Regions from separate parts of the Brevibacillus sp. DP1.3A genome, predicted to be linked through region 2. Evidence: riboswitches for the same ligand, from Rfam matches in the RefSeq annotation. Region 2 holds a riboswitch; each other region holds the start of a gene.
What was found. A riboswitch is a leader RNA that binds a small molecule or an ion and turns the genes downstream of it on or off. The one in region 2 is predicted to bind cyclic di-AMP.
Positions count from the first base shown of each region.

Region 1: another riboswitch for cyclic di-AMP. It lies ahead of HP399_RS25990 (C40 family peptidase); the one in region 2 lies ahead of HP399_RS27970 (CAP domain-containing protein).
Region 3: another riboswitch for cyclic di-AMP. It lies ahead of HP399_RS15270 (CAP domain-containing protein); the one in region 2 lies ahead of HP399_RS27970 (CAP domain-containing protein).
Region 4: another riboswitch for cyclic di-AMP. It lies ahead of HP399_RS29135 (quaternary amine ABC transporter ATP-binding protein); the one in region 2 lies ahead of HP399_RS27970 (CAP domain-containing protein).

Region 1 is NZ_CP085876.1:5,639,312-5,643,288, reverse strand. It holds gene HP399_RS26000 (sensor histidine kinase) at 1-966, opposite strand, end outside; gene HP399_RS25995 (response regulator transcription factor) at 967-1,686, opposite strand; gene HP399_RS25990 (C40 family peptidase) at 1,901-2,422, opposite strand; cyclic di-AMP (ydaO/yuaA leader) riboswitch at 2,427-2,566, opposite strand; gene HP399_RS25985 (LiaF transmembrane domain-containing protein) at 2,886-3,287, shown strand; gene HP399_RS25980 (PspA/IM30 family protein) at 3,372-3,977, shown strand, end outside.
Region 2 is NZ_CP085876.1:6,065,329-6,069,305, forward strand. It holds gene HP399_RS27955 (helix-turn-helix domain-containing protein) at 1-19, opposite strand, end outside; gene HP399_RS27960 (ABC transporter substrate-binding protein) at 170-1,174, opposite strand; gene HP399_RS27965 (hypothetical protein) at 1,398-1,727, opposite strand; cyclic di-AMP (ydaO/yuaA leader) riboswitch at 1,836-1,993, shown strand; gene HP399_RS27970 (CAP domain-containing protein) at 2,001-2,576, shown strand; gene HP399_RS27975 (hypothetical protein) at 2,702-3,349, opposite strand; gene HP399_RS27980 (sensor histidine kinase) at 3,471-3,977, opposite strand, start outside.
Region 3 is NZ_CP085876.1:3,261,787-3,265,763, reverse strand. It holds gene HP399_RS15290 (2-phosphosulfolactate phosphatase) at 1-328, opposite strand, end outside; gene HP399_RS15285 (hypothetical protein) at 443-889, shown strand; gene HP399_RS15280 (cold-shock protein) at 1,056-1,259, opposite strand; gene HP399_RS15275 (rhodanese-like domain-containing protein) at 1,685-2,029, shown strand; cyclic di-AMP (ydaO/yuaA leader) riboswitch at 2,114-2,270, shown strand; gene HP399_RS15270 (CAP domain-containing protein) at 2,278-2,994, shown strand; gene HP399_RS15265 (hypothetical protein) at 3,059-3,214, opposite strand; gene HP399_RS15260 (homoserine dehydrogenase) at 3,316-3,977, opposite strand, start outside.
Region 4 is NZ_CP085876.1:6,292,876-6,296,852, reverse strand. It holds gene HP399_RS29145 (heavy metal translocating P-type ATPase) at 1-166, shown strand, start outside; gene HP399_RS29140 (cation transporter) at 231-431, shown strand; cyclic di-AMP (ydaO/yuaA leader) riboswitch at 1,188-1,334, shown strand; gene HP399_RS29135 (quaternary amine ABC transporter ATP-binding protein) at 1,728-2,954, shown strand; gene HP399_RS29130 (ABC transporter permease) at 2,938-3,777, shown strand; gene HP399_RS29125 (glycine betaine ABC transporter substrate-binding protein) at 3,774-3,977, shown strand, end outside.

The DNA of each region.
Region 1 (3,977 bases), 430 kb from region 2:
GTCCTCAATAATTCCTCTCAAGAAGCTTTTGACATGAATGCGGTTAATATTGAGTCGGACTTCGGAGCTTTGGGCGGTGAAGTCCTGCAACTCATCTAGCAGCTTTTCCAAGTCAGTCGTTTTTAACTCGATTTTGCTCATCTGTTTCTGTATTTTGGTCATATCCGTCACACGACCGGAGCCGATATATGACGCATACCCTTTGATCGTGGTGAGAGGCGTGCGGAAGTCGTGGGCGATCGAAGCAATCATTTCGGCCTGTCTTTCTTCCGCTAAGCGAAGCTCATCAACCATATCCCCGAAATATCGAAAGAGTTGGCCAAACTCATCATGCGATCGATACGTAAATGTCACTAACCGTTTCCCTTCCTGGATTTCTTGGGTGACGCGCGATAATTCGTTCACGGGCCGTAGTATCCAGCGAACGAACAAAGCGAGTAGAACCAATCCCACCAGACTAATGCTTCCGTAAATAAACCAAAGCATCATGGAAACCCCTGTCGTAGCCATTATGTCGTAATCATCTGTGTAGAAATAAACAACGATCTCCCCTGTACGCGGTGGCTCCTGCTGAAAATGGTACTCAGCTACCACTTTGAGGTCATTTTGCTTGGCAGAATCGCCACGGTTTGATGAGGAGGGAGAAGGCATTTTCAAATTATAGGCGCGTGATGTTTTGCTGTAGATGGTGTTTCCATTGGCATCCTTCACGAGCATGCGGTACATCACGTCGTCTGGCAACTGCTTTTCAAGCTCCAATCGTTCGATTGGGTCCTTGAAATTACTGACGAGAAGCAATTGATTGAGCATGACCTTCTCTGCGGCTTCCTTCTCAGCCTGGTACTGATTATGCCGATCATTTTTGAGTTGAGCGACAATAATGTCTTGAAAAACGAATTTAAACAACAAGATGTTTAGTGTGATCAAGGAAATGAAGGAGAGAAAAATTTTATTACGTAAGCTCATTTAAAGCTTCTCCCCGATAAATACGTAGCCTGTCCCCCATTGTGTTTTAATGAACTGACGCTCTGTTTCCAGCTTTTCACGGAGGTTTTTGATATGGACGGTCACTGTATTGAGCGAGCCATAACCATATCCCCAGACGCGGTCGTAGATTTGCTCTCTTGTAAAGACGATGCCCGCATTTTCTGCGAGGAATGTGAGCAGTTGAAATTCTTTGGTAGAGAGCTCAATTTTTTGATTACATACATAAACGGAATACGTTTCTTTATGAATTTCTAGGTCCTTGAATTTCAAAACTGTAATCGGAGAAGAGGCTGTTTCCTTCTCAGGCTGCTCCTCAGTATGCTTGCGAATGCGCTCATAACGACGCAGGTGGGCACGAATGCGAGCGAGCAGTTCTTCTGTATCAAAAGGCTTCGTAATGTAATCGTCTGCGCCAATTTCAAAGCCGACTACCTTATCTACCGCTTTTCCTTTTGCACTGAGAAACAGTATAGGCAAATCCCATTCACGGCGAATTTGAGAACAGAGCTCGTAGCCACTCATGTTGGGCATCATAATATCCAAAAGGATCAGATTGGGTCGCTCTCCTTGGCTGAGCAGGGAGAGTGCATCTTCTCCACTCTCTGCGGAGGAAACGGTGAAGCCCTCGTTCTCCAAAATGTCTTCTAGCAGTTCAATAATCTCCAGATTGTCATCGACAATTAAAATGTGATCTTTCACCGGAACAACCCCCAGTTACTTCTATTAATAAGGAATACCATTCAAAGAATGGGTCTTGTCTATCATAACATGCTTTGACCTGATCAGGGGAAGAAACCCCGTAAGTTATTAAGTTGTTCTAATATATGAGGGTACCTCTTTAGACCAGGTACTAAATTCCGTCAGAAAAAGCCAGAGACGTAGTGTCCCTGGCTTTTATTATTTTGCCGAACGACTATTTTTGAGCTGGTTTTTCCGGCAACGATGCAGCTTGCACCGCTTTTTCCTTTTTCGGAGTTTCTGCTTTCGCTAGAACAGGAACGCTGAGACGCTTGGCGCCTACATAACGCTTGCTCCAGTAGTATGGATCGCTCAACTTGGTGTTGACGACTCCACGACCAGATTCCGAGTGCACGAATGTGCCGTCTCCAATGTAGATACCCACGTGAGAAATGCTGCGACCGTTCGTATTGAAGAATACGAGATCGCCTGGCTGCAAATCTTTTCTGGCTACCTCTGTACCTAATGCGTACTGGGAAGCAGAATTGTGAGGCAGGTCTACACCTAACGCATCAAATACGTAGCGCGTGAAACCGGAGCAGTCAAAGCCCTTTTTGGACGAGCCGGAAGATTTGTAAGGGGTACCGTACAAGTCGCTGACTACTTCATTGAGAGTATTCTCCTCAGCAGCCTGTGCAGCGCCTGCCCCCATAGCAAGCATTCCAGCCATAAATAAAGATAAAACCACCTTGCGCAAAAGAAACTGCTCCCTTCGTGAGCCTACGAGGTTAGCTGAAGGGTTCGGTCGAAAGGACGCCCTAGGCTGCTAGGAGTAGCAACCATTCACCCCAAAAACGTGGTTCCCCCGTTTCCGCCAAGCGGAATTCGGCTATTTTTCGATGTTTTTTTACACGCACTCTTACGAAGATTCTACGCCAGTCCTTCTTTTCCTTCTTTTTCATCTGCTTGTTCACATATTCGTCACAAAAATACCGTCAAATGCTGTAACGTTTTCGTTCAACAGTGCAAGACGCCTTTCGACGCGCGCTTGTTCTGCCTTGCGGGACAGCTTGTCCGATTAGGGCAGGAAATTGTCTCCGTCCAAGGACGGAGGGAAAAACCAACCGCACGCCCGTTATGGGAAGCCTATACCGAGGGCTACAATAAGGGCATAACGTTCCACAAGCACCACATGCAAAACGAATGGAGGTAAACGAGTAATGAGCGAACGGTCTGGCAAAGTTCTACTCGGGCTGGTTCTGCTGCTAGTCGGTGGGTTGGTTCTTCTAGATCTGGTGGGTATCGATATCGGAGACTTGCTCGGGTTCATCATTCCCGGTGTGATCATGATATACGGTGCCAAAAAGATTATGGGACAAACCGGTTCACGCTTTTGGGGAATCCTAGTCTTCCTATTCGGGTTCCTGATGTTGATTGGCAAGCTTGACCTACTATTTCACGCACTTCTGGCCATTGGGGTGATTTATCTGGGATATCGCTTACTGCGTCCCAGTCAAGAACCTAAACAAGCTCCACCTGCTTGGGAGCGTGAATGGGCCCAAAAAGTATTAAAAGAAGATACGCTAGACGCTTGGGAGAGAAACGTAACCAAACGGCCATAACCGTTTTAGTAACCGCAATAACACTGTGTCGCAAGAGTCTTTTGGATGAACAATATGATGTGATATGATGAGGAGGAAAATATAATGAGTATCTTTAAACGTTTGCGTGACCTGACAGTAGCTTCGGTAAATGATGCATTGGATTCGATGGAAGATCCGGTAGTAATGCTGAATCAATATATGCGTGACATGGAAGTAGAAATCGGACAAGTTGAAGTAGCAGTTGCCCGTCAGGTTGCACTGGAAAAGAAATTCCGCCAGCAATTGGACGAAGCCAATGCTCTGATCGAAAAACGCGATCGTCAAGTCAAGCTCGCCTTGACTGAGGGAGAAGACGAGTTGGCTCGTCGAGCACTCGCTGACAAGAAGCAGTACGAAGGCCGTGCAGCGGAATATGAAGGTCTCTACCTGTCAGCATCCGAGGCAGCTACGCAAATGCGCGAGAAGTTGGCTGAGCTGAAGGAAGAGTTCTATAAAATGCGTGCGAAAAGGTTCACACTGATGGCACGTGCACAAGTAGCTCGTACACAAAAGCAAGTCAATCAAGCAGTTGTCGGTATCGGCAATCCGTCCGCAGGCCGTGGCTTCGCCCGCATGGAAGAAAAAGTCATGCGCATGGAAGCAGAAGCGCAAATGAGTGGACAATGGCGCCAAACAAACCGCGCTTGGGAGAACGCTTTGTCTGAACTG
Region 2 (3,977 bases):
TGCGCTGTTCAATATCCATCGTTACTATCAACCGCCTTTTAATTGATATTCATTCTCAATGAATATAGTGTAAATCAAATCGAGCCACCCATCAACCTTCGTTGAAAAGCGGCTCTTTCTCAATTATGGCGATGAGTCCCGCCAATGAACTAATCACTCTTATTTCCTGCTAAGAAGCCAATAATCGAAGTAAATCATCCATCTTCAACCCGTTGGCCGTAATGGCTCCCGTCTGCCAATACGATCTCTCTACGGGATATACATGGCCGTTCTTAAATGCAGGAACGGTCTGCCATAACGGATCTGCCTTCATTTCCTCAAGCGCTTTCGTGTTGCTCTCATCCTCCCACGTCCCGTTGGACGGAAGCAAAATAATACGGTCCGCGTCAAGCTCCGGAATGACCTCCTTCGACAAGACGATATTGCCCTCCGTCATCGCCTCGGCGAACCTCGGCGCCTTCAGCCCAAGATCCTCATACAAGATTTGTCCGACAAACGTGTTATGAATGCCGAAAATATTAATCGATTTATCTACGACGTTCATCCGCAGAACAACAAGCTTCTCATCGCCGATCGCCGCGTTCAGCTTCGCCTTCACATCGACAATTCGGGCTTCGTAATCGGCAAGAACCTGCTCCGCCTTGTCGCTGAGACCAAGCAATTCGGCGATTAAGGTCAATGTTTTGCGCGAATCCGCAAGTACGTCGTCCGGCAAGCGGAACGTCGGCGCAACCTTGGAATAGAGCGCGTATTGTGCTACATCGACCTCTCCGGCGCCGATGATCAAGTCCGGCTCGGACACAAGCATGGCTTCGATGCTGCCGGTCACGTCGAACAACGGCACTTCCAGCTTCAAATAATCCTGCTTGCCCCACATCGGGTTATAATATTGGACAATAGGCGTTACCCCAAGCGCAACCAAATAATCTTCACGATAAAGAGCTGAGATTCGCTTTGGATTTGTCGGAATCTCTACCTCTCCGAAGCCATCGGTTACGACGCGCGTTTCCGTCTGAGGCGGAGCTTCGCTTGGCGCTGCCGTTGCCTGTGCAGGCTGATCGGTAGTCACCGTGGCCACAGCTTGATCGCCTGTCGAGCCGCAACCTGTCACCGTAATCATTGCTGCCGTTATAAGCGATATCCATCCTGTTTTCATAAATCCCGATCTTGCCATGATTAAATTCACTCCAATAAGTTTTATGTTTTGTAGCAAAACAATTCGTTGATTTGTAGTGATAATCATTATCATCTTACTTGAGTAAATTTTACCCCAAATTGGATTGCATGCTCAATACACATTCTCTACGACCAGCTTTATACAAACTCGTCACTTCCTGACTAACGAAAAACAATAAAAAAAGGAGCCTCGCATAAGAGGCCCTATCCACCTGCACTGTCTATGAGGTATGCTGAATCAGCTCGGGAAGCATTCGGAGCAGCCGCCGATCATATGCGCATCCCTTTTTCTGACTCAACTTTAACGTCAGACCCCACTTAAGCGATTGAGCGGCTAGGATTTGCGAACAGGTAAATATGCTTGGAATTTTACAGGCGACACTGTAAGCGGGATTGAACACGTTGGCCACCTCATATTCGACGACTTGGCCGAGCAGCAGGCTTGTTTCATTTACCGAGAGCCGATAGTCTTCGACTAGCAAGGAGAGCATTTCAGTAGTTGCGTGCTGAAGCGCTTGTTCGAGCGGTCTGGCGTTGCCGATGCAAGACAAGTGAGTGTCGGACTCCACCCTCTCAATAAAACAAGAGATATTCTTATTAATCCTACCAAATTTTACGGGTTTCTTTCACCGGTGAATCTCTGTTATTCTAGGTCATGCCAAACAAAACAGCCGAAACTTCCTCTCAAATGGAAGTGCGGGGGATCTTTTTTACTTGCAGATGAGAGATCTGCATGGGGTGAATCGCCAAAGTGCGTAGGGTTGTTTCCTCAATCCGAATCCGTCAACTAACCTCGTAGGCCAAAAAAAGGAGACGATGTGAATATGAAACGCCTTGGTACTATTGCAATCGCGACATTGGGATTGGGATTTGTTCTTTCCGGCTTTTCTAACACAGCTTCTGCCGCTACCACATGTCCGCAATACGGGTATCAACCATATATGCAACCTGTCCAACCGCAAATGCAAGCACCTTACGCAGCACCAGCGAATCAACAGCAGCCAGTAAAACAAGCTAACCAACAAGTGGATGCTTCCTCTGTTGGGAAGCAAGTAACTGATTTGGTAAACCAAGAGCGTGCAAAAGCAGGTCTGAAGCCAGTGGAACTGGATGCTTCCCTGAACAAAGTTGCACAAGCAAAAGCGGCTGATATGTCCAACAACAACTACTTTGACCATACAAGCCCTACGTATGGCTCTCCATTTGACATGATGAAACAATTCGGTGTATCTTCTATGACCGCGGGTGAGAACATCGCCATGGGTCAACGCACCGCTGAGGAAGTCATGAACCAATGGATGAACAGTGAAGGACACCGTCAAAACATTATGAATCCTTCCTTCACCAAAATCGGTGTAGGCTTTGTGAATGGATACTGGGTACAAGAATTCATCGGATAATGAAATTGGTTATAAATGCCGAGTCCTCTAGCGGGGACCCGGCTTTCTTGTTTTTTCCCAGCCTTGTCTGGAGTGGCATTTGAACATCTATCTCCGTGAAAAGCCAACAGCTAGCTTTATACGCTTTATTCAGATTTACTTCCCATTTCTAGTTGGTTTGTCTTTTCTTCATCCACCGATTCCGCACCTTCTCGAATTTTTTCTACAACTTCTTCAGATTTAAGTTGCTTGTGCGAAGGGAGATCTAAAAATGTAGAAGCACGTTGATCGAGCCACAAGCTTTCCTCACCTTCCCTATCAGTTGCAACGAAAATAAACCCACCTGAATAACTAAAGTACTTCATGTTTACATCTTCCCCGAGCGTATTTTTCATGTTCTCGTAAAGGTCAAACAATTCAGGGCCACTTTTTTCACCACCAGCCATGATTGGCTCTGTATCTGTTGCTATAACGATACCTTTTACTTCATTCTCCTCCATAATGAACGAAAGTTTTTCATCTGTTGAAGATAGTAGTCCTTGCATATTCGTATCGTTGTAGTTACGTATTTTATCCGCTTCTGGTAAAACAGCTCCCTGAATTGAAAAGTCTGACAGAGTTACATTCCTACTCGATTTACTTAAGGATTTGTTCTCTTGGTTGCGTGCCTGTTCCATCTTTTTATATGCATGTAGCGCTTCCTTATCCCCTTGGTTAATGGCCCCAGCCCAAGTAGCCAATGATATTCCAGCAACAATTACCGCACCAATCAATGTCCATGTGTATTTATTCATAACTCCCCCAAAGTTAATTCGTTTCGTTATAAGAATATTCTATCAAAATTTAGATTTCCATGAATTATGCAATAAAAAAATGGAGACATTGAATCGTCTCCATTTTTTTATTGCCATCATTTCATCCATACGGCAACCGCACCTCAAAACATGTACGAATCAAATCACTTTGAACAGAAATCGTTCCCCGATGCTTCTCGACGATATTTTTTGCAATAAACAGGCCGAGTCCAGTGCCTCCCCCTTGATGAGCTCGCGCTTTGTCGCCCGTAAAAAACATTTCAAAAATATGCGGCAGCGCCTCTTCAGGTATCTGGTCACCGTAATTCATGATTTGAACAACTACTTCATCGCCCTCCCGGTAGGCGTTCATATCGATAAAATGGCCATCGCCCCCGTAGCGTATCGCATTGGTCAGGATATTCTCAAATACGCGCGCCAGCAGCTCTCCATCTCCCACGATTACTAATTGAGCAGCAATCGTACATCGCGCGACCAGCTCATTTTTCTCAAAGGAAGGATACATCTCTTCATTTAACTGAACCAACAATTCACTCAAATCAATGACCTTTTGCTCGATGTTGACCATGCCGTAATTCATTCTCGTAATTTCGAACAGCTCATCAAT
Region 3 (3,977 bases), 2.8 Mb from region 2:
CGTTTGGCGAGGGTAACACCATTCTACTTCCCATCGGAACCGTTTTCAGACAGACGGGTGAAAGTGAGATTGGTTCTCCGCGTTTTCCAGCGAGCAGCGCTGTTTTTTGTTTAGCGAATGCTACGGCTGACTCATCCTTTACCTGATAAGGATAGACGATGCCTCCACGTCCCGTTACGATATCGACACACGTGCTGAAGGAGAGCACATCGATAATGACGATTGTATCCGATGCTGCACCGACCTGTTCCACTCCTTCGTATCCCCAATCAAATCGTGCCGTATAGTCTAGTTGTTTGCATACAGGCGTTTCTCCCAAAACCTCCACCATCCTCTATCAAAAATAGTTACTCGTCCCCTTACGTTCGCCGTTACAAATCAAGGCAAGAAACAATATCGTATTATTGTCCCACTAGTTTACACAAGAATGGAGTGAACATGGATGTCTGAAATCGAATACGACGACGATCAAGGTGTTACGGAAAAAAGAAGTCACAGACGCCCAAAAAGAAATACTGTGAGAACGACTGGTATTTTGCAAAACAACCTCGCTGTTGCTCTCACTGCTCACCTCGACCTGGTAAATCTGAACACAGAAGAAGTTGAAGTACGTGTGCAAGTATTGAACTGGGGTAACGCAGTTACGCAAACGAATCCAGTTAGCACCTTGCTTGACATCACGCAATTTATCCCTGCGAATACTCGCACTGCTTTCAATGCGCTGGTCCCCGCTTCTTTCCACTATGAAGTTCGCCTTACCGTAGCAGAAAACAACAGAAATGTCCTTCTCACCACTTATGGCCGTACTTCCATCGGCGGCGGTCAAGTGGTCGGTCTTTCAGTTCTTGACAGTCAATTCCAAACTGTCGAAATCGAAACTTGTATTTAACTATTTTGTAGGAAGAAAATGAGGAATTATGGTGGGACGCCATAGTTCCTTTTTTAAACCATTCGCATGCAGGAAAAGGCGCTGGGGACTATCCCAACGCCTTTTTACTTTTATGACCACGACAAAAAAACTGCCCTCGAAAGGACAGTTTCTTTTAAAAGGAGACTTACAGTTTTACTACGTTCTCAGCTTGTGGGCCACGGTTGCCTTGAACGATGTTGAATTGAACTTTTTGACCTTCGTCCAAAGTTTTGAAACCGTCACCTTGGATTGCGCTGAAGTGTACGAATACATCGTCTCCGCCTTCTACTTGAATGAAACCGAAACCTTTTTCTGCGTTAAACCATTTTACTGTTCCGTTCGTTTGCATTTAAAAAAACCTCCAAAAATTCAATTTGAATATGCTAGTCATATTTACCGAAGCAAATAAAGCTCACATATCATGAAGAAATACCAAATCATGTGCAATGATACGCCTTCATGATATGTGAATTTTACCTACTCAGCAAATATGCGAATGTCATAGGACGGAACTGCAAAATAAAAAACAAAACCTTTTGAAAACCTAAAACAATGAAAGCCCTTCCTCTCTTCCATCCTTGCGGCTCCGATGACCGCGCCAGTGTGAATCGGGGATTCAAAAATGTTATCCATCAGCATACACCTCGATGAATTTTAGGTATCAATTTTTCAAGTAGCAACCTCATTCTACCATGGTTGTCCAATAAAAGCAACCGTTCACCCTTATACTGGAGATGGCGGTACTCTGTTACAATAGCATTGGGAGGGATTTCATTGCAAAATCATACTTTGACAACCATTCAATTATCCGAATTGCTTCAAAAGAAAGTGCCCGTACTTTTATTGGACGTACGCGACGCCGAAAAATTTATTTCTGGCAGCCTCGTTCATGAAAACGCATCGACACGTAACGCCCCCTATCTTCTAATGAAGGAACAGGACAAGCCATTCGATGAAGAAACCGAGAAACTTGCGCAAAATATGCAAATTGTTACTGTATGTACAACAGGTAACAAAGCGCAAAAAGCTGCCGCTCTTCTTCGTGAGCATGGTTTTCAAGCAAATGCATTGGAAGGCGGTTTAACCGCATGGAAGGAACAATCAAACGAATCGAAATGAGCCTTATTTAACAACGCTTCTAGCTATTTGCCATATATTACTCCTTTATTTCGATTGGGATTGTCTGATATCGTTGTTCATGCCAAACGAAATAAGCCGAGACTTCCTCTTGAAAAGGAAGTGCGGGGGACTTTTTTGTGGATGAGATATGCCACATTGGGGTGAATCGCCGAACTGGCGTAGGGTTGTTTCCTCAATCCGAATCCGACAACTAACCTCGTAGGCAAAAAAAAGGAGAGATTTGTTTAATGAAACGTTTTGGTTCTGTTACAATCGCGATGACTCTTGGTCTGGGCTTGGCTTTGACAGGGTTTGCTACTTCTGCTTCGGCTGCTTCTAATTGCCCTGTTCCTGGCGGACAATTCCAATATTATATGCCACAATTCCAAAAAGCTCCAAATTCCCAGCAATTTTGGAACTTCTTTCAACAAAAACAAGGCTTTGCCCCTGGACAACAAATGCCAGTACAACAGCCAATGACACCGATGCAACCTGCAAAGCCGGTGCAACAAACACCAGTTCAAGCTGCCCCAGCGCAGCCTAGCAAAAACGTCGCTCAGCCTGCCGCTCCAGCAACTCAAGTGGAACAAGGAAAAACGGGTGATTTTGCGAAACAAGTCGCGGATTTGGTGAACCAAGAACGTGCAAAAGCAGGTCTCAAGCCTGTTCAAATGGATGCAGCACTGTCCAAAGTAGCGTTGGCAAAAGCACAAGATATGTCTTCTAACAACTATTTTGACCACAACAGCCCAACGTACGGTTCCCCATTTGAAATGATGAAGCAGTATGGCATTCAGTACTCGACTGCAGGTGAGAATATCGCCATGGGTCAACAGAGTCCACAAGAAGTTATGCAACAATGGATGAACAGTGAAGGCCACCGCCAAAACATTATGAACCCTGCGTTCACAAAAATTGGTGTAGGCTTCACAAATGGCTACTGGGTACAAGAATTTATCGGATAAAAAGCATTGCACGAAACGAAAAGCCGGTGTCTCTTAATCGAGACCCGGCTTTTTCGTGTAGGCATTATTCCTGTTGTGCTTCGGATGCCTGCTTTTTGGGGGTGCAACAGCAGCTATCCTGCTCATTTACCAAAGCGACATTCTTTTGATTCATTTTTTGCTTGGTTGGGTAAGCAGATACTTGCTGCAGCTCGGCATTGACATCAGACGATTGGTTCATCCGTATGGCCCCCTTGCCGTTTTTTTGTGGTGCACCCCTAGTATGCTCGCGGTTGTAAACGACTCATTCCTAAGGAACACTGGAAGCACATGCAAATGAGCCTATCTGCTAATGATATGTTCAAGGTCTTTTAAGGCAGCCGCTGCTGCCGCAACAGGATCTGATTTTCCTCCAACGACGAATAAATCCCCCATGACATCTGTTTCAACCCGTATGGCTTTTGTCGTACCTGATACAGATGCAAATGGATGAGTATGATCCACTGCACAAAGCTCCACTGCTACCGAAAGTGTACCATTTGCTTCCTTTTGGATACTTCCGATCAGCTTGGGGATCTTCGTATGCTTTTTCCACGTCTCGATTTGTAACGAGGTTATTTCGCGAATACTTGCGCGTGTGACATCGGTCAGATTTACTTGCGCGCCAAAAGCGGCGTTTGCCAAGATCGTGAGCTTCGAAGCTGTATCCCAACCATCGATATCGTAAGAAGGGTCCGGTTCGGCAATCCCCATTTTCTGCGCGAGCTCGACTGCTTCCGCACAGGTGAGCCCCTCTTCCATCATTTTTGTGAGCACGAAGTTAGTCGTTCCCGTAAAAATGCCTTCGACTCGCTTCACTTCACAGCCTGCCAAGTTATATTGCAATAGATCGATCGTCGGTAGAGCAGCTGCTGTTGCCCCACTGACTTTCAACGCGACGCCATGTTTTTTGGCTAGAGCGGCTAAGCCAGCATAATCGACAACAAGCGCGCCTTTTGAAATCG
Region 4 (3,977 bases), 230 kb from region 2:
TCGCAACATCAAGCAAAACCTGTTCTGGGCATTGGCCTACAACACTTTGGGCATCCCGATTGCCGCAATCGGCTTCCTCGCTCCATGGCTCGCTGGTGCCGCAATGGCCTTCAGCTCCGTATCCGTTGTACTCAACGCACTGAGACTGCAACGAGTAAAGCTGTAACAACAGTAACAAGCGGCTTTGTCCGCCTTACCTATACAACATAAAATGTAAGGAGAGATTGATCATGACAAATATCACATTGAACGTAGAAGGTATGTCTTGCAACAAATGCGTAGCGCGCATCGAGAACACATTGAAAGATCTGGGGGCAGAAGGAAAAGTACACTTGGCAGATAAAAAGGTTGATGTTTCCTACAACGAGAGCACATTGACACTCGAAGCAGTAAAAGAAGCAATCGAAGACCAAGGCTACGACGTCGTTTAATCATCGTGTCTTTGAAAAGCAAAGCTCCTGCCTGATTCATTGAGGCGGGAGCTTTTTTGTGTTGAGGTAAAAGTGGCTGTAGTGGAGGGGAAGAAGCCCATTTCCAGTCTACGCTTCGGCCTACGCCCCGCAAGGGGTTAGACTGTCCGCTACGAAATGAATGTCGGGAGCGCTTCAAAAGTAGAGTTTCGAAGATGTATTCGCAGAGGTTGAAGCTGAAAACCCCCGCCATTCATTTCTCCGCTAGGTAGGGCTCCAGAGGCGCTAGGACTGGAAATGGTCTTCTTCCCGAGCGGCTATTCTTTACATCTTGAAAGCATCGTTCAAGGGATTTGCTTCTTTAAAAAGCATGTAGAAACCCAACAGCTCGTAGAGGAAACAGGAGAAATAAGCGAAGATCTTTGGACACACCTACCGAGGCGCAGTGAAAAAAAGAGAAACTGCCTTTAGCGTCCACCTCTGAGACACATCTTGAGTGGACCACTTTGGACGCGGTTTCGCTTTTTTTCACGGAGCCGGGCACAACATGCTTCCCAGCAGGTGTTCCAAGAAGCTGAGCGTTTTCTCCTGTTTCCTCCCCACCCCACAAGCGAGAGAGAATTACGCACGATTCCTTTAATCGAATGAGCAACCGAGAGCTAATCTAATCCGATTCGTAAAGAAAGACAAAGTCCGGTTAAAACCGTGCTAAACGAACGTTCACAATAACTGGAAGCGAGCGTATAATTCAAATCACAATCACGATTCAATAGGAAACAACACATACGGCCTAGTTCCGAGATTCTCGGAAGCGGGGGAACCAATCTTTTGGGGTTAATCCTGAGTGATCAGGAGGGATGAGGAAATGTCTTCTCTGCCATCCTACCCGTCAGCTAACCTCGTCGGCCAAAGCAGGGAAGGTCATGGATGGATAAAGTCTAGGCATTTTATGCGCAACAAGGGGATTCCTTGCGGGCGTGTGATAGGCCGATGCAGGCTTTTTCTTTGGGACCTTTGTTCTGGAGAAAAAGGATGGATCGGCCTATTTTTTATGGCAATACCGATAAGCAGCTTACGCGATACAGTCGTGAAAGAAATGATGTGGATCGCTGGGAGGCAGTTGGTACGACATAAACCGCTGACAATCGAAATCAGGAAGACAGAGTACAGGGCGTCCTGAAAATGGACGCCAGGTATTACGTAAGCCTGCGGATTTTCAACACGAGTAAAAATCAAGCGTGCCTGCTTGGTTTTGCTGGAGTGTGGAAACTTCGCGGGCTTTTTACATTTACGAAAAAACGAAGGATGAGGGATACCATGCCCAAAATGAAAGTCCATCAACTGACAAAAGTGTTCGGCAAGCAGCCCGAGCTGGCCTTGAAGCTGCTGGCGGAAGGACGTACAAAAGAACAAATTTACAAGCAAACGGGCCAGTCTATCGGGGTAAATCAGGTCAGTTTTGAAGTCGAGGAAGGTGAAATCTTCGTGATCATGGGCCTGTCCGGCAGTGGCAAATCAACCTTAATCCGACTGTGTAATCGACTGATTGACCCAACGAGCGGAAGCATCGAGATCGATGGGGAAGAGATCGTGGACATGAAGGCAACGGCTTTACGTGAGGTGCGGAGGAAGAAGCTCGGGATGGTTTTCCAAAATTTCGCCCTGTTTCCTCAGCGGACGGTACGAGAAAACGTCGAGTTTGGATTGGAGATTCAACAAGTACTACCAGGGCTCCGGCAAGAAAAAGCACGGGAAGCACTCGCGCTTGTTGGATTAACCGAGTGGGAAAATGCGTACCCGGATCAATTGAGCGGAGGGATGCGCCAGCGGGTCGGATTGGCGCGGGCGTTGGCTAATAATCCAGATATTCTCTTGATGGACGAAGCGTTCAGTGCACTGGACCCGCTCATTCGAAAAGATATGCAGGATGAGCTGCTGGAGCTTCAGATGACGATGAAAAAGACGATCCTGTTCATTACACATGACTTGCACGAGGCGTTGCGGCTGGGCGATCGGATTGCCTTTATGAAAGACGGACAGATCATTCAGATCGGCCGCCCGGAAGAAATCATGGCAGACCCAGCGGATGAATTCGTGCGGAAATTCGTGGAGGATGCCGACCTGTCCAGGGTCCTCGTTGCTGAAAATGTGATGAAACGGGCAGAAGCAATCACGCCTGACAAAGGGGCGCGAGTGGCGCTGCAACTCATGATGGATAACGGCGTGTCCAGCTTGTACGTCGTGGACAAAAAGCGCACACTGCTCGGCTTGATTACGGCGTATGACGTATCACTTGCGATCGGTTCGGGAGATTCGCTGGAGACGATCATGAAAACCGACCTCCCTACCGTTTTACCTGACGCACGTCTGCACAGTTTGTTTCCGATGATGGCAGATCTGCACGTCCCGATTGCTGTAGTGGGCGAGCAGCAGCGTTTGTTGGGTGTCATCGTAAAAGGAGCGGTGTTAGGCGGGCTGGTAGGCAAAGTCAATGTCCAAGAGCACCAGAGAGCAGAGGTGATGAGTGATGGACGTCGTGCCTAAGCTACCGATTGGCGAGTGGATGGAAGGGTTCGTGGAGGTGCTGGGCCAGTACAAAGGGGTATTGTTTGATCCAGTGTCTATCGTCATTTCCACGATGGTGACTTACTGTTCCACGGTTTTGGCAGAGATACCTTCACTGATTCTCATCTTGCTGCTAGGGGCTGCTGCGTGGATTTTTGCAGGGAGAGCGTCCATGGTCTTTACGGTTATCGGACTTTCTCTCATCCACAACTTGGGGTACTGGGATGAAACGATGGAGACATTGGGACTCGTCCTCACTTCCACCATGATTTCGATCGCCATCGGGGTTCCAGTGGGCATTCTTTGCGCGAGACACGATACGTTTCGCAATCTGGTCACGCCAGTACTGGATTTGATGCAGACGATGCCAGCGTTCGTTTATTTGATTCCCGCGATCTTTTTCTTCGGCTTGGGCGAGGTGCCGGGAGTCATTGCCTCCGTTATTTTTGCTTTGCCGCCAATCGTGCGTCTCACGAACTTAGGCATACGCCAGGTCCCAGCGGAAATGGAGGAAGCGGCGGACGCCTTTGGCGCAACTGGGTGGCAAAAGCTCGTGAAAGTACAACTGCCGTATGCGAAATCGACGATCTTGGCGGGAGTCAATCAGTGCATCATGCTCGCCCTGTCGATGGTGGTCATAGCGGCTATGATCGGGGCGAAAGGCTTGGGTGCAGACGTATATCGTGCCGTTTCCCAAGTGGATATAGGAAGAGGATTCGAGGCGGGGCTATCCATCGTGATCATCGCTATCGTCTTGGATCGGCTTACTCAACATGCAGGAAAAAAGGAGAGAAATACATGATGAACAAAACGGTTCCAGCTTTACTGGCAGTGATGATGGGAGCGACAGCTTGGCTTGCAGGCTGCTCCAGCCAAAACACAAACACACAAATACCGACAGCAACGGTGATCGGTCCTATTCCTTCTGAGACGTCGGACAACGCGCTAGGAGAAAAGCTCGACTACAAAATCATCGGAATCGACGCAGGAGCTGGCTCGATG